DNA from 4 places in the Pseudoalteromonas sp. NFXS53 genome. Region 4 is predicted to be linked to each of the others. Evidence: predicted binding sites of a transcription regulator. Region 4 holds the regulator's gene; each other region holds the start of a gene.

Region 1 (6,459 bases), on a different contig from region 4:
CCAAGATAAAGCACCAAATGCACCAGCTATTGTACCGACTAGCAAGGTTGCCCCAGCTACCGCTACGCAGCTATGCCAACTAGCTCTGTGATAGCTAGCGACACTGAGTAGCGCGATTAAAATTAATACAAAAATCAGAGTCATATTGTTTTCCTTGTTATGGTGGTCTGACCACTAAGCTTTAGACTAGCTCTTACTGCTAATGATTGCAAGTCATCTGATGAGTTTGAAATTTGCACGATTTAATGGTTTTGTCCAGTTATCTGGCCATTAAAGCTGCCGAATCAAAGTCGCTGAGTCGCAATTTATTGATACCGCGGTTACAATGCGCTTTTGCAGTTACCACGGAAAAAATAGATGAAGATTTTGGCAGATCAAAATATGCCCTTAGTTGAGGAATATTTTGCTGATTTAGGCAGTGTAACGCGATTTGATGGGCGCAATGCCAAGCCCGAACAAATCGAAGATGTTGATATTTTATTGACTCGCTCAGTAACGAAAGTTAACGCTGAGCTATTACAGTATGCTAAAAAGCTAAAATTTGTGGGTACTGCAACCATAGGTATTGATCATATTGATACTGAATTACTCGACAACAAAGATATTGCATTCAGCAGCGCACCGGGCTGCAACGCTATTGCTGTCGCAGAGTATGTGATCAGCGCACTTTATGCCTATGCGCAAGAAACATCAACAAGCTTGCAAGGTAAAACGTTAGGTATTGTCGGTGTGGGCAACATTGGTCAGTGTTTACGTAAAAAGCTGCAAGGCAGTGGTATCAATTTACTGTTATGTGATCCAATCAAGTTTGAAAATGGTGAACTTGAAGAGCATGTTGAGTTAGACGAGTTATTAGCGCAATCTGACATCGTGTCATTTCATGTGCCATTAGTTAAAACAGGTAAACACAAAACTCTGCATTTAATAGATTCAGCGCGTATTGCAAAATTAAAAGATAATATGCTGGTGATCAATGCGTGTCGTGGCGAAGTCATCGACAACCAAGCATTACTTCAAGCTTTACAAGATGGAAAGCAGTTAGAGCTGGTGTTAGATGTATGGGAAAACGAACCAAATATCTTAACTGAGTTATTGCCTTTTGTACGCTACAGCAGTGTGCATATCGCAGGGCACACTCTTGAGGGCAAAGCTCGTGGTACGCAAATGCTGTATCAAAAGGTATGTGAGCTATTAGATATCCCAGCAGAGAAACAGTTAAGTGACTTTTTACCAAAGCCTGTGATCACAGAAGTCACATTACAAGATAATTTTACCCAAGGCGACTTAGGTCGACTTGTTCATCTGGTTTACGATGTTAGACGAGATGATGGCATTTTAAGAAAATCACTGTCTGAGAAGGGCTTTGATCACCTTCGTAAGTCTTATCCAGTAAGACGTGAATTCAGTACAGTGACAGTCAAAAATAATGGTAGTCAGTTTGCGGAACAACTCGCAACACTTGGCTTTACAGTTTCAGAATAGGATGAGGTCAAATGTCTCAGAAATTTAATGTCGCCGTGCTTGGCGCAACAGGCCTTGTGGGTCGTCAAATCATAGAAACATTAGCTGAACGTAAGTTTCCTGTTGATCAGCTTTTCCCGCTTGCAAGCAGCAGAAGTGCGGGTGAAGAAATTGACTTTAACGGTGAAAAAGTGACGGTTTTAGATGTAGAAGAGTTTGATTTTTCGAACGCACATATAGGTTTATTTTCTGCTGGTGGCAGTGTGTCAGAAAAATATGCACCCATTGCCGCAGAAGCAGGTTGTGTTGTGATCGATAATACCTCACATTTCAGGTATGACTATGACGTTCCATTAATCGTGCCTGAAGTAAACGCGCATAACTTAGCAGATTTCAGAAATCGCAACATTATTGCAAACCCAAACTGTTCTACGATTCAAATGCTGGTGGCGCTTAAGCCTATTTACGATGCTTATGGAATCGACCGTATCAATGTATCTACATACCAAGCGGTTTCTGGTGCTGGTAAAGAAGCGGTTGATGAGCTGGCAAAGCAAACAGCTAACCTAATGAATGCACGTCCGATGGAAAACGACATTTTCCCTAAGCAAATCGCGTTTAACGTGATCCCACAAATCGATGCCTTCCAAGAAAATGGCTATACCAAAGAAGAAATGAAAATGGTGTGGGAGACGCAAAAGATCTTAGGTGACAGCTCGGTAATGGTGAACCCAACAGCAGTGCGTGTGCCAGTGTTCTTTGGCCATGCAGAAGCCATTCATTTAGAAACGCGCATGCCATATGACTTAGAGCAGGTTAAGCAGTTACTTAACGATGCACCTGGTGTTGAACTCATTGAAGACGAAAATGATTACCCAACGCCTGTGTCTGACGCTAGCGGTAATGATACTGTGTATGTTGGCCGTTTACGCGCTGATATTTCGCACCCACATGGTTTAAACCTATGGGTAGTTTCTGATAACACTCGCAAGGGTGCAGCGACTAACAGCGTGCAAATAGCTGAAGAGTTAGTAAATAACTACCTCTAATTCGCAATGGCAAAACCCCGCTTCGGCAGGGTTTTGCCGCTTTTTATAGCTGCCCGTTCAAAAACCAGCCAATATATTGACTATAAACAATATTCTTTGTTCACATCTTCTCATACTTTAGTACGCTCTAGGCACTATTTATCAAAGCTTTGCCATAGATATTCCAATGTAACTGGTTTATAGTTTGCAGTTGGAATAGAGCTTGCAAAAGCCACCATTAGCAATATTTTAATGTTTAGCACGATGTTGGACATGATATCTAAAGGATCAACATGCGCGGTTTAGTGTTTATTTGTTTCTTTGCATTTGCATTGATAACCATACCAGCCTACACACAAGACGGTACCATTTTAAAGGGCCCTAAGAATGCCGATTATGGTCAAATGGGTCGCTCTATCGGCCCAATAAAGCCCTCGGATACTTTGTGGCGAATTGCGCAAAAAATTAGGCCTGATGACGGCTCTGTTACTGTTTATCAAGTAATGAGCGCCCTTTATCGCAAAAACCCGAATGCTTTTTTAGATAAAAACTTAAATCACATGCGCGACGGCGCATATCTTAAAATACCGACCATTGCAGAAATGCGTCGTGAGAACCCAGCCATAGCAAAGCAGCGCTCTGATCAAGACGATGACTTGTGGGAGCTAAAAAAGAGCGGCATGCTCGATAACCAAACCATTGAAGAAGCGCAAAAAAAAGTTACTCAAGCGCGAAAAATCGATGTTGATAATGCACAACAGCAACTTACTTCGCAGCTTAAGTCATTGCAAATGGAGCAAGATGCAAAGCTACAAGAGCTACAATCACAATTTAAGAACTCGGTTCGCAGTGTTGAAGAAATACTAGAAGAAAACAACAAGCTAAAAGGCCAGCTAACAAACATTTCAGAAGAGCTGCAAAATGTTCGCAACCAACTTGGCCAAGATTCTGAAATTCAGCAACAGCTGCAGTCGGTCATCGAACTTCAAAATGCCCTAATTGAACGTCAAAGAGCACAGCAGCAAGAAGAGCAAAGTGCTGACTTACTCTCAAACCCTGTAATGATTGGGGTTTTGGCAACTTTACCAGCCTTATTAGTGATTGGTGGATTAGTGATGTTCTTGCGTAAACGTAAGAATGCTAATAATACTGATGACGAAGATGATTTCCTACCCCAAGCACCAGCTGCAGCAGGAGCCGCCGCAGCCGCAGGAGTAGCAGGTGCAGCAGTGGCTGATCCACTCGACTTAGATGTACCACCGTTAGATAGTAGCGTACCAGTTGAAGATAGCGTACAGCTAGACGATGACATCTTGCCTGAAGATGACGACATGATGTTTGATTCTTTGGAAGATGATAGCTTTGAAGCAGGTAATGACACGCTTGATCAAGACGAGCTAGATAGCTTGTTAGGGGACGATGTAGCATTCGATGATGGCTCTGAAGGTGATGATTTAGATGACTTCTTACAGCAAAACTTCGATGCTGACGATTCGCTCGATGATATGGTTGACTTAGATGGTGGAAGTTCAAACAGCGACGATATTTTAAGCTCTGATGACCTTGATGATCTATTTAATGAAACCGGCGACTCATCTGATGACGAATTAGACGTTAGTGATGATGCTTTGGCTGCGCTTAGTGAAGAACTTGCCACTGAACAGCAAGAAGATGTCGATATAGATTCTATTTTAGATGAGACTGCGACTGAAGAACCAGAAAGTACTGAAGACGACTTTGATTTAGATGATATTGACAGCTTAATTGATGAGGTTGCAGAACAGCCCCCAAAGGATGAAAGTTCTGAAGGAGCAGATGAAGACTTTGATCTGGATGATATTGATAACTTATTAGATGAAGTTGCGCAAACTGACGAGCCTGCTGTTGAGATCAACGATGAAGACGATTTTGATATTGATAATATAGATGATCTTTTAGACGAAGTAGGCGGTACAGCAGAAGAGACTCCAGATACGACAGGCGATGAATCCAAACAAGTAGATGCTGACGACATTGATAGTTTACTTGATGATGTCGCTTCAGAAGATCTAGATACCGATGACATAGACGCACTACTAGATAAAACTCAAGTTCAAGAGAACCTCGAGAGTGATCACATCGAAGAAGATAATGTTGATTTAGATGACATTGATTCTCTAATCGCAGAATCAAACCAAGATGATTTATCGATTAATGAAGATCCGTCAGAAGCAGATGACTTGGATCTTGATATTGATGATTTAATCGATGAACCAGACTTCGATGAAGAATTAAATGAAGAAGCCGTTGAGGAAGTTACAGGGGCGAATGAGCCTACCAAAGAAATAGCATCTTCAGAAGATGACATCGCACTCGATGATTTAGATGATCTCCTTGAAGATGATTTATTAGCAGAGCAGGCATCAACAGATGAAAACGAGCCTACTTCAACAGATGAAAACGAGCTTGATGCAGCGCTAGACGAAATAATCAACGAGCCAGACTTTGAAGAAGAGTTAAGTGAAGAAACCGTTGAGGAAGCTACAGGGGCAAATGAGCCTACCGAAGAAGTTGAATCTTCAGAAGATGACATCGCACTCGATGATTTAGATGGTCTCCTTGAAGATGATTTATTAACAGAATCTAAATCAGAAGAAAACGAGCTTGATGCAGCGGTAGACGAATTAATCGACGAGCCAAGTTTTGAAGAAGAATTAAGCGAAGAGAACGTTGATTTAGTTCAAGAGACAGCCATACCTGAAATAACTGAGGAAGTTGTAACTTCAGAAGATGACATCGCACTTGATGATTTAGATGGTCTCCTTGAAGATGATTTAGTAACAGAACCGGTATCAGATGAAAACGAGCTTGATGAAGCCCTAGACGAATTAATCGAAGAGCCAGACTTCGAAGAAGAGTTAAGTGAAGAAACCGTTGAGGAAGCTACAGGGGCAAATGAGCCTACCGAAGAAGTTGAATCTTCAGAAGATGACATCGCACTTGATGATTTAGATGACCTCCTTGAAGATGATTTATTAACAGAACCGGCATCAACTGATGAAAACGAGTTTGATGCAGCGCTAGACGAAATAATCAACGAGCCAAACTTTGAAGAAGAATTAAGGGAAGAAACTGTTGACGAAGCCCCAGAGACAGCATCACCTGAAATAGAAGAGGAAGTTGTAACTTCAGAAGATGACATTGCGCTCGATGATTTAGATGATCTCCTTGAAGATGATTTATTAACAGAACCGGCATCAACTGATGAAAATGAGTTTGATGCAGCGCTGGATGATTTAATTGATGAGCCAGACTTTGAAGAAGAATTAAGAGAAGAAACTGTTGATGATGTGAAAGCATCACCTGAAGTAACAGAGGAAGTTGTAACTTCAGAAGATGACATCGCACTTGATGATTTAGATGACCTCCTTGAAGATGATTTATTAACAGAACCTACTTCAACAGATGAAAATGAGCTTGATGCAGCGCTAGACGAATTAATCGACGAGACTGACTTTGAAGAAGAGTTAAGTGAAGAAACCGTTGATGAAATCCAAGAAATAAGTGAACTTGACCCGACTGAAGAAGTTGAAAGCTTAGAAGATGACATCGCAATCGATGAGTTGGATGGTTCCCTAGAAGATAATTTAGTCGATGAACCTGCAACTTCTGAAAATGAATTATTAGAGCCTAAATCTGTTGAGCAGAGTATTGTTGATGAGTTAAATGCAATGAATCAACATACTTCAACTGATATTGATGACGACATACCGACGGAACCTGAAGCTCAATCACCACAGGCACCTTTGAAAAGTGTTGATGAAATGCTAGAAGAGCTAGAGTCTGAAGATGAGTGGCAAAATGATGATGAGTATGACGGAGAAGTGGAGCTTGGTGATGATCCGCTTTCAGATGATATTGATTTATCATCTGAAGAAGAGTTGCCTGAAGTTGATACTGTTACACCAAGTGCAGAATTAGAGAGTTACCC
Region 2 (6,459 bases), on a different contig from region 4:
ATTTAAGTGAAAGAGGTGAAAACATGAGTTTCAATATTGCATTAACAGGATTGGCTGCGGCACAAAAAGACTTAGATGTCACAGCAAACAACATTGCTAACGTTAACACGACAGGTTTTAAAGAGTCTCGAGCAGAATTTGCTGATGTATACGCATCATCTGTATTTAGCTCAGGTAAAACAAAAAATGGTGACGGTGCACAAACCACCATGGTAGCTCAGCAGTTTCACCAAGGTTCGCTTAAGTTTACTCAAAACTCGCTAGATTTAGCGATCACGGGTGAAGGTTACTTCGCAATGAGTGAAGATATCGCTTCGCAAGATTATACCTACACACGTGCAGGTGCATTTAAACTTAATAAAGACAATTTTGTAACAGATGCCTCAGGTAATTACCTTCAAGGTTTTCCTGTTGACCCTGGTACAGGTAATACAACGTCACTAAGTTTGAGCACTGCCTCACCTATTCAAATTCCTGACGCATCAGGTTCTCCGCGTCATACATCTAATGTATACAGTTCAATGAACTTAGATTCTAGAGCTGGTGTACCGTCGACAACCACTTTTGATCCAGGTGATAGTACAAGCTACAACTCATCAACATCGACGACAATTTATGATTCGTTAGGTGAGCCACATGTGATCCAGTTCTTCTTTGTAAAACAAGATCCTGCCACAGCAGATAACTCTTGGAATGTGTTTGCAACCATGGATGAGATCCCTATTGATATCAATGGTGAGGAAACCGCAACGGGTGCGCATACACCAATCGATACATTGCAATTTACAGCGGCAGGTCTGCCAGATGTAACAGCGCCAGAGACGACTTTCCCAGATATTAATATTCAGTCGACTGCGACAGATGGTTTGTCAGATCGTTTAACTAACGGTGCTCAGTTCCCAAATAACATTACAGTTAACTGGAGTGACGAAGCAAATACAGCTAATAAATTACCAACCCAGTATGCGAGCCGCTTTGAGGTGAAAGCGTTAGAACAAGATGGGGCAACTGTAGGTCGATTAGCAGGTATCGATATTGGGACTGACGGTAAGGTTGTTGCGTCATACTCCAATGGTGACACGTCTTTCCTTGGTCAAGTTGCCATGGTTCGATTCTCGAATTCTCAAGGTTTATCTCAGGTTGGTGGCACAGCTTGGAAGAAGAGCTTAACTTCAGGTGAGCCAATCGCAGGTGAACCAGGTTCAGGTACATTGGGTACAATTAACTCATCTGCCTTAGAGCAATCGAACGTTAACCTGACAAATGAGTTAGTAGACTTGATTAGTGCTCAACGTAACTTCCAGGCTAACTCTCGTGCCTTAGAAGTTAACTCGACGTTACAGCAGAACATTCTACAGATCCGATAATTACTTAAACCCTCTTTCACAAAGGCCGCAACAGCGGCCTTTCTTTTCTTTTTTATACGTCAAAATTAGATTGGCACTTTTATTGCTTTATTAGGTTTAAGATTAATTTTTAGGCCAATGTAATGGATAAAATGCTGTATATCGCAATGTCAGGCGCCAAACAAAGTTTGCGTGGTGTGGCATTAAAAGCGAATAACCTAGCCAATGCCAATACCACAGGCTTTAAAGCTGACTTTGCTCAAGCGCGTTCTATGCAAGCGTTTGGTGAAGGTTTACCAACGCGGGTGTTTGCGATGCAAGAACGCCCAGGCACCAATATGACTATGGGTGCAGTTGTTGAAACAGGTCGAGATTTAGACATAGCTGTAGACCAAAAATCTTGGATCAGTGTGTTAGATGGTTCTGGAGAAGAAGCGTACACAAAAGTCGGTACTTTAAACATCTCTACTGATGGGGCGTTAAGAACGAGTCACGGCCGTCAAGTAATTGGCGAAGGTGGCCCAATTATTTTACCTGTGCCTGTTGATAAGGTGGTATTTAGTGACGATGGCTCAATTCAAGTTCGTCCTCAAGGAGCTCCGGCTAACTTTTTAGAAGTAGTTGATAGATTGAAAATTATTGAGGCTGATAACAGTAAATTGCAAAAGGGCAATGATGGCCTGTTTCGTCCAAGAGAAGATGCGTTAGAAGATGGCTTTTGTGGTTTTTGTGACATATCTCCAACGGCTCGAGTTATGAGTGGCATGTTAGAGATGTCTAATGTCAATCCAGTGCATGAAATGACCGATATGATCAACCATCAACGTCAATTCGAAATGCAAATGAAATTAATGAAATCGGCAGAAGAAATGGACGAGAAACACGTTCAGCTTCTGCGTATTGTTTAATGAGTGAGGTATAAGTTATGAACCCAGCATTATGGATCAGTAAAACAGGCTTAGATGCCCAGCAAACTGATATTTCGGTTATCTCGAATAACCTCGCCAACGCCAGTACCGTTGGCTACAAAAAAAGCCGCGCGATTTTCGAAGATCTGCTTTATCAAAACATCAATCAGCCAGGTGGTCGCTCTTCACAAGATACCGAGCTACCGTCAGGTTTGATGTTAGGTGCTGGTTCAAAGGTTGTTGCGAACCAAAAGAACTTCTCACAAGGTAATATGCAAAGCACCGAAAATTCACTGGATTGGATGATCCAAGGTCCTGGATTTTTTGAGATTCAAATGCCAGACGGCACGGTTGCTTATTCTCGAAATGGTCAATTCACTACAGACGAAAATGGTCGTGTTGTGACTTCAGGCGCGGGTTTTCCTGTTCAGCCAGAAATGAATGTGCCAGACGATGCAAAGTCAATTAGCATCTCACAAGACGGTGAAGTGTCAGTAACGATAGCTGGGCAAGCAGAAAATGTCGTTATTGGGCAGTTAGTGATCAGTGACTTTATTAACCCATCTGGTTTAGAGCCTATAGGTCAAAACCTTTATACAGAAACCGCAGTGAGTGGTGCGCCTGTTCAGGGCAACCCAAGTGTTGATGGTTTAGGTTCTATTGTGCAAGGTGCGCTTGAAACTTCAAACGTTAACGTGACCGAAGAGTTAGTAAATCTTATCGAAACTCAGCGTGTTTATGAAATGAACTCAAAAGTTATCTCAAAAGTTGATGAGATGCTGAGTTACATTAACCAGCAATTATAGTTCTGGAGGCTACTATGCGTATTGTAAGTTTTATCATTTTAGGCTCATTGTTTTTAACTGGGTGTGTGTCTACACAAAATAAAAACGTCGTTAAAGACGATCCTTACTATGCGCCTATTTATCCAGAGCAACAAGCTGAGCAAATTGTCGCAACAGGCTCCCTTTTTAACCCAAACTTATCAAATGATTTATATGGAGATAAAAAGGCACTCCGTGTTGGCGATATTTTGACAGTGGTACTTCGCGAGACAACATCTGCGACAAAAGCGGCAAATACCACAACTGGTAAAGCGACCTCCGCATCGCTTGACCCTGTTGTTGGGCTTGGCGGTGATAATATTAATATTGGTAGTCAAAGCCTCCAGTTTGGCATGAACTCCAGTAACTCTTTCTCAGGAGACAGCCAAGCAAACCAATCGAATAGTCTATTTGGTAATATCTCGGTGAATGTGATGCGCGTACTGCCGAATGGCAACTTAGTTGTTCGTGGTGAAAAGTGGTTAACACTTAACACGGGTGAAGAGTTTATGCGAATAGAGGGTATTATTCGTGCTGCGGATGTTAAGTCAGACAATACAGTAGAGTCGAATCGTATTGCCAATGCGCGTATTCAATATTCAGGTAAAGGTGATGGCCAAGAAGCGCAGAGCGCAGGTTGGTTAGCTAAATTCTTCTTAAGCACCCTGATGCCATTTTAAGGAACCATGATGAAAATGTTCAAAATAATGACAGTGGCTTTATTATTAGTAATAAGCCAAGCAGCGCAAGCTGAACGAATTAAAGATGTCAGCATGGTCGAAGGTGTTCGTTCTAACCAGTTAGTGGGTTACGGCCTAGTAGTGGGTTTACCTGGTACAGGGGAGCAATCTCGTTTTACAGAGCAAAGCTTTAAGGCCATGTTAAGTGGTTTTGGTATCACATTACCTGCTAACTTAAAGCCAAAAATTAAAAATGTGGCGGCAGTGGCCGTGCATGCTGAGTTACCACCTTTTGTAAAACCAGGCCAGAATATTGACATTACAGTCTCTTCAATAGGTAGCGCAGGTAGCCTGAGAGGAGGCACGTTACTGCAAACATTCCTAAAAGGGGTTGATGGTAATGTGTATGCTATTGCGCAAGGCAGTTTAATTGTGGGTGGTTTAGGCGCAGAAGGGTTAGACGGAAGTAGAGTCGTTATCAATACTCCTACAGTTGGCCGAGTTCCAAACGGCGCGACAGTTGAACGAGCCGTTGCAAGCCCTTTTACACAAGGTGATTTTATTACTTTCAATCTTAACCGTCCTGACTTTACAACAGCTAAACGTTTGGCTGACACCATTAATGATTTGGTCGGACCTAATAGTGCAAAACCAATGGATGCTGCGTCTGTTCGTGTAATAGCACCACGAGACCCTTCACAGCGCGTTGCTTATTTATCAACACTTGAGAATTTAGAGTTTAAACCGGCAGACACCTCAGCCAAAATTATTGTAAATTCACGTACAGGCACGATTGTGATTGGTAAAAATGTCAAACTACAGCCAGCTGCGATTACCCACGGAGGTCTAACAGTGACGATTTCTGAAGAGCAAATGGTGTCTCAGCCACAACCTTTAGCAAATGGCGAGACGGTTGTTACCCGTCAAAGCATCGTCGATGTGAATCAAGACGACTCAAGAGCCTTTGTATTTAATCCGGGTGTAAGCCTTGATGATTTAGTTAGAGCGATAAATGAAGTTGGCGCTGCTCCAGGGGATTTAATGGCGATCCTTGAAGCGTTAAAAGAGGCTGGTGCTATTAATGGTCAATTAGTCGTCATTTAGTGTTTCATTTATAATCAAATAGTTAGCCTCGCATTTGCGGGGCTTTTTTTTGGCTCGATTATTGCTTTGTTAGAGTATGACTAATTTAGTGTAATTGATGAGCATGAATACCAATCCGTTAGAAAAACAAAACTTCTTTGATTTAGGTGATCTTAATGCACTTAGACAAGATGCGTTGAAAAGCGGTGGCGATCAACAAGCATCGAATGAAGCACTAAAAAAAGCAGCAGAACAGTTTGAATCTATTTTTACGCAAATGCTGATGAAAAGTATGCGTAAAGCCAATGAAGCAATGGAAGATAAAAACAGCCCATTTAATTCAAGTGGTGTGAAGTTCTTTCAAGAGATGCATGATCAACAGCTTTCTTTAGAGTTATCAAAAAAAGGTAGCCTTGGTTTAGCCGATCTCATTGTTAAACAGCTTTCACCTAATGTTGATGGCTATAAACCGTCATCCGTACTTCGTAATGATGCGCAGCTTCCTATGCAAAAGCCAACATCTGAGCAACTCCCAGAGTTTATTCGTCGTCAGCCTGAAATAGCGACAGAGGTTGCTAAATCAGAAAAAGCCGATGAACAACCTCGCTTTGACTCTCCAGAGTCATTTATTAGTGAAATGTGGGAGCACGCTAAAACAGCAGCACAGAAGATTGGTTTGAACCCAGCAGTAATGATTGCGCAAGCTGCACTTGAAACAGGCTGGGGTAAGCATGTTATCGCTAAACAAGATGGTGGCAGTAGCTTTAATTTATTCAACATCAAGGCAGATAGATCTTGGCAGGGTGAGCATGCCAAAAAAATGACATTAGAGTTCGAACAAGGCTTGCCAGTGCAAAAGCACGCCAGCTTTAGAGCTTATGAATCAATAAAAGATAGCATAAATGATTATGTCGACTTTCTTCAAAGCAATCCGCGTTATAGCCAAGCATTGAACAACACAGATAAGCCTGAGCAGTATTTAGATGAACTTCAACAAGCTGGCTACGCCACAGATCCGAACTACGCAGAAAAAATAAAAAATGTCTTACAGCGAGGAGAATTTAAACAGATGTTAACGTCGCTAGTACGTCAAGGAGTTAACTAACATGTCTTTTGATTTGATGAATATTGGCTCTTCCGGTATTAGAGCAAGTACTGAGTTGTTGCAAACAACCAGTAAAAATATTGCAAACCTAAATACCGAAGGCTATGTTAGAGAGCGCACAGAGCACGTGACGTTACGCAATGGCCAAATAGGTCGTGGTGAAACCGTTAGGTTACTGAATGAATTCGCGCAAAGACAATTAAATCGAGATATCTCAAATACCACATTTTATGAGCAGTTCGTTAACGAGGCTCAGCGAGTCGATTTACTATTTGCTGAAGAGTCGAATAGTTTAGCCAACAGTATTAACTCGCTATATAACAATCTTCAAGAAAGTATCAATCAGCCATCATCGTCGGTAACGCGTTCATTATTTTTTACTGATGCACAGAGTTACTTAGACCAAGCAGCACGCTTGTCTGACATAGTTTTAGACCAAAAGAATATTGTGAATGAACAGCTAGATATTTTCGCCGAGGATGCAAACACGTATATAGAGAAAATCTCCTCTTT
Region 3 (5,401 bases), on a different contig from region 4:
AGTATCGCTTCTGAGTCACCAATATACTTTCCAGAGATAAATGCTTGCGGCACTGTGTCTTGGCCTGAAATCGCTTTTAAACTTGTTAGGCTAGCGTCACGGCCCAATACAATCTCTTCGAATTGAACGCCTTTACTGATCAGGTGTGCCTTAGCTTTCTCACAATAGCCACATCCAGGTTTGGTAAACAAGCTCACTGGCTGAGGTTTTTGGCAATCAGGGTTGATGTAATCAAGCATAGTATCAGCATCAGACACTTCGAAAGGGTCGCCAGGTACATCAGGCTCAATGAACATTTTTTCAATAACACCATCTTTAACTAGCATAGAGTAACGCCAGCTTCGTTTTCCAAAGCCTAAGTCAGCTTTATCGACAAGCATGCCCATACCGTCCGTGAACTCTCCATTACCATCAGGGAGTAGGGTGATGTTGTCAGCTTCTTGATCTTTCGCCCAGGCGTTCATAACGAAGGTATCGTTTACTGATAAACAAATAATGTCATCAACACCATTTTGTTTAAATGCATTTGCTAGCTCGTTATAACGCGGTAAGTGTGTAGATGAACAGGTTGGAGTAAAAGCGCCAGGCAAGGAGAATACAACTACTGTCTTGCCTTCAAAAAGTTGCTCTGTTGTGACGGTGTGCCAATCATTACCAATTCTCACAGGAAATGATACAGAGGGTATTGTTTTTCCTTCACGGTTTTCTAGCATATTATTTTCCTCATAGGTGAATGCCTTTATTATCTATAATGCACATTTAGATTAAAGTAAGTAAAACAAATAAGGGCAATCTAAAAACTAGATTACCTTTATTTTATTGTCTGAATTGTGAGTATATGAACTTATTTTAATGTGAATGACTCTGGCTCTTTAACAACCACCTTAATGACATCATTAAGCTGAATATTACTCAAAGGTCTGTCACTTAAGTTTCTAGCGATAGCACTTTGCGCATTCACTTGTTCAACTACAACTTGTTCAATGGTTTTAATGTGATGTGAAAACTGCATGCCATTTGCTGCAGTCAAATTGCTTCTGTGAAGGATTGAAAGTACTTGCCCCACTTCAAGTCCATGACTTTGCCCTAAGTTAATCACCATTCTGTCAGAGTCGATCATTAATATTTTACCTGTTGTCTTAAGACAACTTACAGCGGTGTTCAAATCTTGACTCACCTTATTGAAGATAGTTTGAATTTTTTGACCATAATCGGTTCGCCAAAACTCCTCACTATTTACATTCACAATCTTAGTTTTTTTATGTGGCCAAATACCTTGAGCGCTGTAATGCTGAGACCAGACTTGATCATTTGTTTGTGAATCAAATAGCGCAAAATCAATTTTAAAGTTGCGCATATAAGCTTCACTTTCCCAAAATGCATAATCGTTGTTCATTTTTCTGCCTTGGGAAATATCTGTTATTTGACTCAGTAACACATACTGACTGTTACTACTGCGACTTAACGTGTCAATTAAGTTGGCGTTATACTCAAACTGCTGTGCAAAGAAAGCCCTGACATCAAGTTTTCGGTCAATGTATGGGATCATTTTCACGCCTAAATTTCGCTCGTCTAAAGTATTAAATAAACGCTGTGAACTGGCTTTGGGTATGTCAAAAATTTGACCTAGCCTAGCTTGATCTGGGTGTGTCAATTGGCTTTGTGTGACAGTAATCTGTTTATTAAATTTTGATTCAATACATTGCGCTTGCTGAGGAATAATATCTAGATGTAGCGTGACAGAATATTGCTCGCCTTGTTGTTGCTCATTGATTAAGTTCACATGTTGTATCTGACCATGGGTTTTTATCTTTAACTCGTCTTGCTCGAGAACACCATCGGCAACCGTTTGAACGCTAGACACTGTAGCGCCTGAGAATATCAAAGCTTGGGTTATGGCATCTTTGACAGCCATTTGTCTCGCTGAAGAGGTGTCACCATCAACTATGCCACCATAACCGACTACCTCAAACCATTCCGCTTTTACATGAGCGCAGAACGCAAGTAGTGCAATTATTAGAATATGTTTCATCATTTCGATTCCAAACTGATTCGCTTAATAGGTCAAAAGCAATAGATGTACCAGCTTTGTTGGCGTGAAAAATGCATTGTATGAGCATACTTTAATTTGGTGTGTTTATTATGAAAGCGAAAAACGTTTTTTATTCATCATTGGTAACATGTTCTATTCTACTTTCAGGTTGTAGCTCAGTATTTGATAAACATATAGAGTATACCTACGAAGAGCCGGATTACTATCCTGTTTTACGAGCTGTGGGGTACGCACCTTTGAGTAGTCAACCAGGTGAAACGGATGTACAAAAGATGCTGATGGCAATTAAAGTGTCTAAACTGGAAGCATACAGAGAGCTTGCCGAGCAAGTACATGGTCAAAAGCTCACATCAACGATGACTGTAAAAGGGGCCATTGCGCAAACGGATGGCTTATCGAGTAAAGTCGGCGGTTTAATCAAAGGCGCTAAAATAGTGAAGACATATTCTGTCGGTGATACTTACGCAACAGAATTAGAGTTAGACATGAAAAAAGTACACGAGCTTTATATTAGTGCTATCAAACCAAGAAAAGTAAAGCGTGTGATTTATTACTAACCACAAAATGTGATTAGTAATTTTTCAAATACTAGGCTTTTAAGTTTTTAACCAACTCAGAGTTCTCACTTATCACACCACCATCTTGTCCATAGGTAACAGAAGTGGGGGCGCCGATTATTATATTTTTAAGCTCTCTAACTGCAAGCTGGGCCTGATGTGCAGCCTGTGCATTAACCTCATTTTGTTTTTTACATTGAATTAATAAAGAATTTATAGATTCTATTAAAGGTTTAATTTGCTCAGTTTTAAAAATATCTTGGTTAAAACCCGAAAGTTCTTTATCTAACTTTTGAATGGTATTAAGAAGAGTAAGTTTTTCACGTGCGATGTCTTTTAAGCCATCGCCTTTTTTGCTAGCAAGGCATGCTAGTTCAGCATCTAAAAGCTGGGTCAAAGCGTTAAGATGCTGTAATTGGTTTTCTAATTTATGATGACAAAGGTTTATTTGATCATCCATACACGTCAAACTCAAACGCAGCAATATTCTTAGCTAACTTTTCAGCATCAACCTGGTATTTACCTTCACTGATTGCTTTCTTTAGCTCCTCAACTTTTTTGCTGTCAAAAGAAGGCGCTTGTTGCGCTTTTTCTTGCAAACTTTTTAGCTGTTGTGCTTGTGGTGTTAAACTTACAGAATCCGTTGCAGCCTTTTGAGGGGCTTTAGCTGTTTCAGCTGCCACATTTGCGTCAGACTTTTGTAAATCTGTTTTTTGTTGCTTAATATTATTAAGCACACTGTTCGGCTGAGATTGCCCTTTTACATTATTAACCATGATAATTGACCCAAAAATTACTCATGCCTATCTATCGACCTGTTAGCTTATAACTTTAGTAAAAAATTAAATATTAACCTCAACAGATTCTACATCTTTTACCCGTGCGGAGATAGTTTTTCCAGACTTTTGATTTCTAACTCTTATTTGTTCACCAACATTTCCATCTTGAAGTGCTACGCCTGTTGTTTTTATCGTTAAAGTTCGAGTTTTAGCATAAATTGTTACATTGTCGCCTTTGCAAACCATACAGATATGATGGAGCCCAATGGCTGTACCAGCTCTAATTACTCGTTTACTTCTACTACCAACCAGATACTGTTCAGTGTCTAAATTACTAGCTCTAACAAAATGCTTAGGTTTGTACTCAATACTGATAGATTCTTTGGTAATTAACTCCCCTTTATTAATTGCTTGGGTCGTCACTATCACAGGGTGAAGCTCTTCAATTCTAACATGCACAAATTGAGTCCAGCTTGATATGTCTTCGCATTTCACTTTTACAGTAACTTGTCTGTTAAAAGGCGGGATAGCATTTGTTGAGTATAACAAAGGATTCTCACAAGCGCGTTCTGATAATCGAGCATCTAGCGGTAATGCTTTAATTGTTGTTTTGATATCAGGGTTTAGCTCAATTTGTCGAGTGATGAACCTTTCAGCTCCTTTTTCTAAGTTGGTATTTGAGTAAATTTTTGCTTGGCACATGTAGCTGGCTAGAAAACAAGCCATTGCACAAAAAATCTCATATGATTTGGTTTTTTTTAACAAACTCATGATGTTTCGACTATGCTTATCTGGAGAAACAAGGTATAAAGATTTTGCGTGAAATACCATATTCCTTCAAGGTGCTTCTATGATTAGTATCCTGAAAAGCGTATGATATTGCCAAGATGACCGATATGTAGGAGATTGAAATGGCAGGTGTTTTAGACTCTGTAAACCAGCGCACTCAGTTGGTTGGGCAAAACCGCCTAGAGTTGCTACTTTTTCGACTGAGAGGTCGTCAAAGATTTGGCATCAATGTATTTAAAGTTAGAGAAGTGCTTCAGTGTCCACCTCTCACCAGTATGCCCAAGTCAAATTCTTACATTCGCGGTGTCGCACATATTCGTGGTCAGACTATCTCAGTTATAGACATGTCTCTAGCAGTGGGTGGTCCACCCATCGAAAACATTAAAGATTGCTTTATTATCATTGCTGAATATAACCGTTCTGTTCAGGGCTTTTTAGTTGGTGCGGTTGAAAGAATCGTTAATATGAACTGGGAGAAAATCATGCCGCCACCAGATGGTGCGGGCAGGTACTCTTACTTAACGGCTGTGACAGAAATTGAGAATGAATTAGTTGAAATACTAGACGTAGAAAAAATTCTTAACGAAATATGCCCTGTTAATACTGAAGTCAGCGAAGAAATAGTGTCTGATGGTGAAATGCAAAAAGACCTGGGTGAGCGAATTGTATTTATTGCAGATGACTCTGCAGTTGCAAGAAATCAGGTGAAACGTGCGCTGGAGCCGTTAGGTGTTCAAACAGAGTTAGCAAAAAATGGCAAAGAAGCTTTAATTAGGCTAAAAGAGATAGCTGAAGTTGATTGTCAAAATGACATTACTGAGCGTGTAGGTTTACTTATTTCAGACGTAGAAATGCCTGAAATGGATGGCTATACGCTAACAGCGGAAATAAAAGCAGACCCTAAATTAGCCCCTTTGCATGTAATTTTACACACTTCATTAAGTGGGGTGTTTAATCAGGCTATGATTGAAAAAGTTGGCGCTGATGATTTTATTGCAAAGTTTAACCCTGATGAATTAGCAACGGCGGTTAAAAAATGGGTTCATTGTGACTAGATAACGGCGGTAGTATCTTGGAAAATAAAAACCTTCAACAAGGCGAATATGACCAGTTCAGAACTTTCTTAGAGCAGCAGTGCGGGATTGTTCTTGGAGATAACAAACTTTATTTGGTAAAAAGCCGTTTAGCTCCGCTGATGGCTCGCTTTGGTGTGGACTCTCTTT
Region 4 (6,459 bases):
GCTGTGAGAGAGTTAACTGACTTGCTTATGTTGTGTCAAGGTCACACACTCGGCACATCAGGAACAAGCGCATGACGGTCAACCGCGTCATATTATTAATTATTTTTGCACTGACCATGTATTGGATATGGTCACCGTATTTTGATCAACCTAAAAAGCAAAGCTCGACTGAAGAAGAGAGCATAGCCACGCCTGATTATGTTGCTACAGATCTAAAGCAAACCAAATATTCTGAAGCCGGCATACGAAATTACTTAGTTGAAGCAAATAAAATGGAGCTTTATCAGCAGCTCGGTTTTAGCCACTTTACATCACCGACATTCACCCTGTTTAATGGCCCTCAAAATTGGCAACTTTCATCCAATGAAGCCACTTTATATGAAAATAACATGCTGATCTTAGAGGGAGATGTTAAAGCCCTAAATTTAACTGAAGGTGCAATGATAAGCCAAATCAGTGCAGACCATATTCAAGTTGATATTACTCAGCGCAGCATGCGCTCAGATCTACCCGTAGAAATTGTGGGCCCTCATTTAAATATAAAAGGACAAGGCCTCAATGCCGACCTCAATACTGAAATTATTGAGCTCATTAACCATACGCGAACCATTTATTATGACCAATAAACTACTTCTTTCACTGCTACTACTCGGCTTTTCTAACTTTACTTTGGCTGAAACAGCTCCTATGTCACAAGTATCAATTAAAGCAGGTAAGCAGCAAGCACAATTAAAGACAAACATTGGTATCTTTGAAGAAAATGTTGAAATCATTCATGGCAACCGTGAAATTTATGCAGATAGATTAGAAGTACATCAGCGTGAAGAGCTCGGTGAGAACAAACAGCTTTTAGTCGCAACAGGCAAACCAGCTCGCTTTATCGAAAAGCAGCCTGATGGCACAGTATTAAGTGCCAGCGCAGAAGAAGTCAGGTATGACGTTGCAAATCGACTGCTTACCATCAAAGGCAAAGCCGAAATCAATCAAGCAGGTCAAGTTATCAAGGCTGAAGCAATTATTTATGACATCGAGAAGCAACTGATCAGTGCTGAGCAGAATGAACAAAACAAACAACGTGTACACACGATTTTAGTGCCCGAGAAAAAGGCATCAAAGTCTAACCCTGAACAAGGTCAATAAGCATGAGTGTGTTAACTGCCACAGCCCTAGCAAAAAGCTATAAAGGACGCCAAGTCGTAAAAAATGTCAGTTTGAGTGTGGAAGCTGGGAGCATTGTTGGTCTTCTCGGCCCTAATGGCGCAGGTAAAACCACCAGTTTTTACATGATCGTTGGTCTTGTGCCTAGCGATAAAGGTAAAGTCACCATAGATGACGAAGATATCACTTTGCTACCTATGCACAGTAGAGCACGTATGGGCATAGGTTATCTGCCTCAAGAATCTTCCATCTTCAGAAAATTGACTGTGTATCAAAATTTAATGGCAATTTTAGAAACGCGTAAAGACCTCAATAAAGTACAAAGAGAACAAACCCTAGACGACCTATTAGATGAATTTAATATTCAACATATTCGGGACAGTCAGGGCATGGCTTTATCAGGTGGTGAGCGTCGCCGAGTTGAAATTGCTCGCGCTTTAGCCGCAAACCCTAAATTTATTCTTTTAGATGAGCCTTTTGCTGGCGTTGATCCGATTTCGGTGTTAGATATAAAGAAAATTGTTGAGCATTTAAAAAACCGCGGCATTGGTGTCCTCATTACAGATCACAATGTAAGAGAAACCCTTGATGTTTGTGAGAAAGCTTATATTGTTTCACATGGTGAATTAATCGCGTCAGGTACGCCTGAATCAGTTTTAGCTGATCAAACCGTAAGAGACGTCTACCTAGGTGAACAATTCCGTCTATAGTTAAAGCAAGACATAATCCAAATAACAAAAAGGATTGTTAGAAATACATGAGGCAATCGCTACAGCTGCGCATGGGGCAGCAACTAACCATGACACCACAATTGCAACAAGCAATTCGCTTACTGCAATTGAGCACACTAGATCTACAGCAAGAGATCCAAGAAGCGCTGGATAGCAACCCTTTACTCGAAGTAGATGAATCGGAATTAGAGCCAAGTGCTGATGGCAATGATTCAGACAAAGCGACCAAAGATGCTGATTCTATCGAGCAACTCTCTAATTCTGCTGATGATGGTCACGGTGATGAACCGACCAGCGATTACGAACTCGATAGCGATGCCGCACTGAGTAAAGACACTGTCAGTGACGATCTCGCTATGGATGTGACATGGGACGAGTACATGAGTGCAGCACCGAGCACCAGTAGCGGCCCAATGCCTGAAGACGAAACTGTTTATCAGGGGGAGACCACTGAAACATTACACGAATATTTAATGTGGCAATTAGAACTCACGCCATTCAGCCCAACCGATAAAGCCATTGCCGTTGCCATTGTTGAAGCCGTTGATGATGCAGGTTTGCTTACTGTTAGTACCGAAGAACTCCTAGAAAGCATTAATGAAGGTAATGACGAAGAGCTAATTGAACTTGACGAAGTTGAGGCTGTATTAAAGCGTATTCAACTCTTTGATCCTGTAGGTATTGCAGCTCGCTCATTACAAGAATGCTTATGTATTCAACTCAACCAGTTTGATGCTGATACGCCTTTCATTGCTGAAACAAAAATGGTGTTAAGCGAGCATATTGATCTACTGGCCAGCCGTGATTACCGCACTATCATGAAAAAGACCAAGCTCAAAGAGCCTGAGTTAAAAGAAGTGATGACACTAATCCACAGCCTTAATCCTAAACCTGCTGCCAGTATTATTCGTGAAGAATCTGAGTATGTTATTCCTGATGTGTCAGTGAAAAAGGTAAAAGGTCGCTGGGTTGTTGAGCTTAATCCAGAATGTATGCCTAAAATAAGGGTTAATGATCATTACGCAGCAATGTCACGCTCAGTAAAATCAAGCACTGACAGCCAATTCATTCGCTCTCACCTACAAGAAGCTAAATGGTTTATTAAGAGCTTAGAAAGCCGTAATGACACTTTAATGAAAGTTACTAATTGCATTGTGCAACAACAACAGGCATTCTTTGAACATGGACCTGAGGCAATGAAGCCTATGGTTTTGAATGATGTTGCTGAGATGGTCGAGATGCACGAGTCTACCATTTCTCGTGTCACCACTCAGAAATACATGCATACACCCCGTGGCATTTTTGAGCTGAAGTACTTCTTCTCAAGCCACGTAAGCACTGAAAACGGAGGTGAATGCTCATCGACTGCGATTAGAGCATTGATCAAAAAGCTAATTGCTGCAGAAAATACTGCTAAGCCATTGAGCGACAGCAAAATTGCAGATATATTGGCAGAACAGGGAATCAAAGTGGCACGTCGTACAATTGCAAAATACCGCGAGTCACTCTCTATTCCACCGTCAAATCAGCGTAAGAGCTTGATTTAAGACGTAAACCAAGAGAAGGAAAATGCTTATGCAACTAAATTTAACTGGTCGTCACGTAGAAATCACAGATTCATTAAGAGACTATGTAAACACGAAGTTTGCAAAGCTAGAAAGGCATTTTGATCACATAAACAACGTTCACGTGATCTTAGATGTTGAGAAGCTGGTACAAAAAGCAGAAGCTACCGTTCATTTAAATGGCGGTGAAATTTTCGCTTCAGATGAACACTCTGATATGTACGCAGCTATTGATAAACTCGTTGATAAACTCGATCGCCAAGTTATCAAACATAAAGAGAAATTAACTCGACACTAACCATGAAACTTAGCTCGATTATCAACAAGGACTGCAGTAAAGCTGCGGTCCTTTTTAATAGCAAAAAACGCGCGCTTGAGTATATCAGTGAATTAGCGAGCGAACACCTTCCTGAACATAACGCCCACGAAATATTAGATGCATTCCTAACGCGAGAAAAACTAGGCAGTACAGGCATAGGCAAAGGTATTGCTATTCCTCATGGCCGCTTAGCAGGCATTGATACTATTTTTGCTATTTTAGTGACCAATCAAAGCGGTATTGATTTTGACGCAATAGACAACCGACCTGTCGATATTCTCTTGGCAATGCTTGTACCTGAAGGTAATAATGCAGAACATCTAAAGACCTTAGCTGCAATTGCTGATAAACTAAACAACAAAGAGTTTTGTAAACAGCTTCGTCATGCAAAAGACGATGACGCACTCTATCAACTTATTGCACTTCAAGATTAATTAACAGAGAGGAATCCATGGAACTGATCATCATTAGTGGTCGCTCAGGGTCGGGCAAATCCGTTGCCTTAAGGGTATTGGAAGACCTTGGTTATTATTGTGTTGATAATATTCCAGTTAATCTCCTACCATCTTTGGTCAGAAGTGTTTCTGATAACTATGACAAGATAGCCGTCAGTATCGACGTTCGTAACCTGCCAAAAGAGCAACAAGAATTTAATGATATTCTTGAGTACTTACCCGGTTTTGCGAATCCAACGCTGTTCTATTTAGACAGTGATGACCAAGCACTGATCAAACGCTTTTCAGAAACGCGTCGATTACACCCGCTTTCTTTAAATAATCTGCCGCTTGATTTAGCAATTAAAGAAGAAAAGAAGTTACTCGATGTATTAATCACACGAGCCGATGTTTTGCTCGATACGACAGATTTAAGTGTACATCAGCTAGCAGAAACCATTAGAGAGCAGATCCTTGGCAAAAAAGATAAGCAACTTATTATTACTTTCTTATCTTTTGGTTTTAAACATGGTATCCCTAAGCAAGCCGATTATGTATTTGATGCGCGCTTTTTACCAAACCCGCATTGGGAACCAGAGCTAAAACCGCTTACTGGGTTAGATCAACCAGTTAAAGATTATTTAGCAAGCCACAGCATAGTGCAGAAGTTCACGTGGCAGATCCAAACCTTTGTACAAACTTGGTTACCTCACCTAGAGCGCAATAACCGCAGCTATTTAACCATTGCAATTGGTTGTACTGGCGGACAACACCGCTCTGTTTACCTTGCTCAAACCATTGGTGAAAGCTTTGCTAAAACTCATAACAATGTGCAAATACGTCACCGCGAACAAGACGCAGACTAGAACATGGTCAAGGTAGAAGATACTTTTCTAATCCAAAATAAGTGTGGCCTGCATGCACGTGCAGCCACAGTGCTTGCGCAATTAGCCCAACAATTTGATGCTCAGATCACCCTTTATCAAGATGACAAAGAAGCCCCTGGTGACAGTGTACTTGCTTTGCTCATGCTTGAAAGCAGTCATGGCAAGCAGCTTCGAGTTTGCTGTGAAGGCCCAGATGCCGAGCCCGCACTCTCAGCCATTGGTGAGTTAATTGCACAAAAATTTCATGAAGATGAATAACCAAGCACTTGGTAACTCTGCAAAAATTACGTTAAACTTAAGGCACTCTTTTTAGGCGCTCACATTAACTGCCTAAACCTTTATTCTCGGTGCACACCACCCAATAAATGGATTGCCTATGCCAGAAGCCTTAGAACAAGACTATACGCTGCAACAATTACAACAAGTAACGCACGCAATAAACAATGGTCAGTTTGTTCAGGTTAGGCGTATTCTGGCTGAAACTCCCCCCTGCGACACCGCATTACTCCTTGAATCTTCTCCGCACAAAGTACGTACTCAGCTATGGCAATTAGTTGATCCTGATATTCAAGGTGATGTACTCGAAGAGCTGTCTGAAGACGTTCGTATTGGTATTATCAACCAAATGGATCCAGAGCTCATTGCAGCCGCAACTGAGGATATGGACGACGATGACCTAGGTGAAGTTCTAAGAAGCTTACCTGAAGACGTCTACCAAGACGTTGTCGGAGCAATGGACGCCCAAGATAGGGCAAGGGCAACCCAAGCGCTTTCTTATCAAGAACGTTCTGCGGGTGCCCTAATGAGCACGGATACGGTCACCATTAGGCCTGATGTGACGCTCGACGTGGTATTACGTTATTTACGTCTGCGAGGCGAGTTACCCGATGGTACCGATGACTTATATGTCGTCGATAAAGAAAACCAGTTTATCGGAGCGCTACCTGTCGCAACCCTTTTAACGAACTCACCCGATAAAGTGGTTGCAGAACTCATGGATGATGAGAAAGAGACCATCCCCGTTTCTATGGATGAAAGTGACGTGGCACAACTGTTCGAACGTCATAACTGGATCTCTGCAGCGGTCGTTGATGATAACTTGCAACTGCTTGGTCGTATCACCATCGATGACATCGTAGACGTTATTCGTGAAGATGCCGAACACAGCATGTTAAGTATGGCGGGTCTAGATGATGAAGAAGATACCTTCGCACCGGTTTTGAAGAGTAGCCAACGCCGCTCTATCTGGCTTGGCATTAACCTTTTAACGGCTTTGCTTGCCGCCTTTGTCGCCAGTTTTTTCGAAAGTACCCTAGATATACTCCCTATTTTAGCAGTGCTTAATGGCATTGTACCGAGTATGGG

Evidence for each region. The regulator sigma-54, encoded in region 4, starts transcription at its own class of promoters, with help from an activator protein. The targets are predictions, from matches to a motif close to GTTGGCACGNNNNTNGNNT.
Region 1: AC1HJP_RS03625 (FimV/HubP family polar landmark protein) is a predicted target of sigma-54. The motif match lies at 2,700-2,718, and genes of this name have one in related genera.
Region 2: AC1HJP_RS09065 (flagellar basal body rod protein FlgF) is a predicted target of sigma-54. The motif match lies at 1,437-1,455, and genes of this name have one in related genera.
Region 3: AC1HJP_RS09120 (flagellar assembly protein T N-terminal domain-containing protein) is a predicted target of sigma-54. The motif match lies at 2,069-2,087, and genes of this name have one in related genera.

What each region holds. Positions count from the first base shown of each region.
Region 1 covers NZ_JBWVBR010000002.1:177,150-183,608, reverse strand. The annotation lists gene fadE (acyl-CoA dehydrogenase FadE) at 1-144, opposite strand, end outside; gene AC1HJP_RS03635 (4-phosphoerythronate dehydrogenase) at 358-1,482, shown strand; gene AC1HJP_RS03630 (aspartate-semialdehyde dehydrogenase) at 1,494-2,510, shown strand; gene AC1HJP_RS03625 (FimV/HubP family polar landmark protein) at 2,783-6,459, shown strand, end outside.
Region 2 covers NZ_JBWVBR010000006.1:201,394-207,852, reverse strand. The annotation lists gene flgE (flagellar hook protein FlgE) at 24-1,367, shown strand; gene AC1HJP_RS09065 (flagellar basal body rod protein FlgF) at 1,490-2,254, shown strand; gene flgG (flagellar basal-body rod protein FlgG) at 2,272-3,060, shown strand; gene flgH (flagellar basal body L-ring protein FlgH) at 3,075-3,758, shown strand; gene AC1HJP_RS09050 (flagellar basal body P-ring protein FlgI) at 3,768-4,862, shown strand; gene flgJ (flagellar assembly peptidoglycan hydrolase FlgJ) at 4,966-5,946, shown strand; gene AC1HJP_RS09040 (FlgK family flagellar hook-associated protein) at 5,948-6,459, shown strand, end outside.
Region 3 covers NZ_JBWVBR010000006.1:210,266-215,666, reverse strand. The annotation lists gene AC1HJP_RS09125 (glutathione peroxidase) at 1-713, opposite strand, end outside; gene AC1HJP_RS09120 (flagellar assembly protein T N-terminal domain-containing protein) at 845-2,035, opposite strand; gene AC1HJP_RS09115 (LPP20 family lipoprotein) at 2,143-2,610, shown strand; gene flgN (flagellar export chaperone FlgN) at 2,642-3,070, opposite strand; gene flgM (flagellar biosynthesis anti-sigma factor FlgM) at 3,063-3,386, opposite strand; gene flgA (flagellar basal body P-ring formation chaperone FlgA) at 3,453-4,160, opposite strand; gene AC1HJP_RS09095 (chemotaxis protein CheV) at 4,301-5,233, shown strand; gene AC1HJP_RS09090 (CheR family methyltransferase) at 5,251-5,401, shown strand, end outside.
Region 4 covers NZ_JBWVBR010000015.1:16,412-22,870, reverse strand. The annotation lists gene kdsC (3-deoxy-manno-octulosonate-8-phosphatase KdsC) at 1-75, shown strand, start outside; gene lptC (LPS export ABC transporter periplasmic protein LptC) at 72-626, shown strand; gene lptA (lipopolysaccharide transport periplasmic protein LptA) at 616-1,140, shown strand; gene lptB (LPS export ABC transporter ATP-binding protein) at 1,143-1,868, shown strand; gene AC1HJP_RS15325 (RNA polymerase factor sigma-54) at 1,916-3,436, shown strand; gene hpf (ribosome hibernation promoting factor) at 3,465-3,752, shown strand; gene ptsN (PTS IIA-like nitrogen regulatory protein PtsN) at 3,755-4,207, shown strand; gene rapZ (RNase adapter RapZ) at 4,225-5,073, shown strand; gene AC1HJP_RS15305 (HPr family phosphocarrier protein) at 5,077-5,352, shown strand; gene mgtE (magnesium transporter) at 5,471-6,459, shown strand, end outside.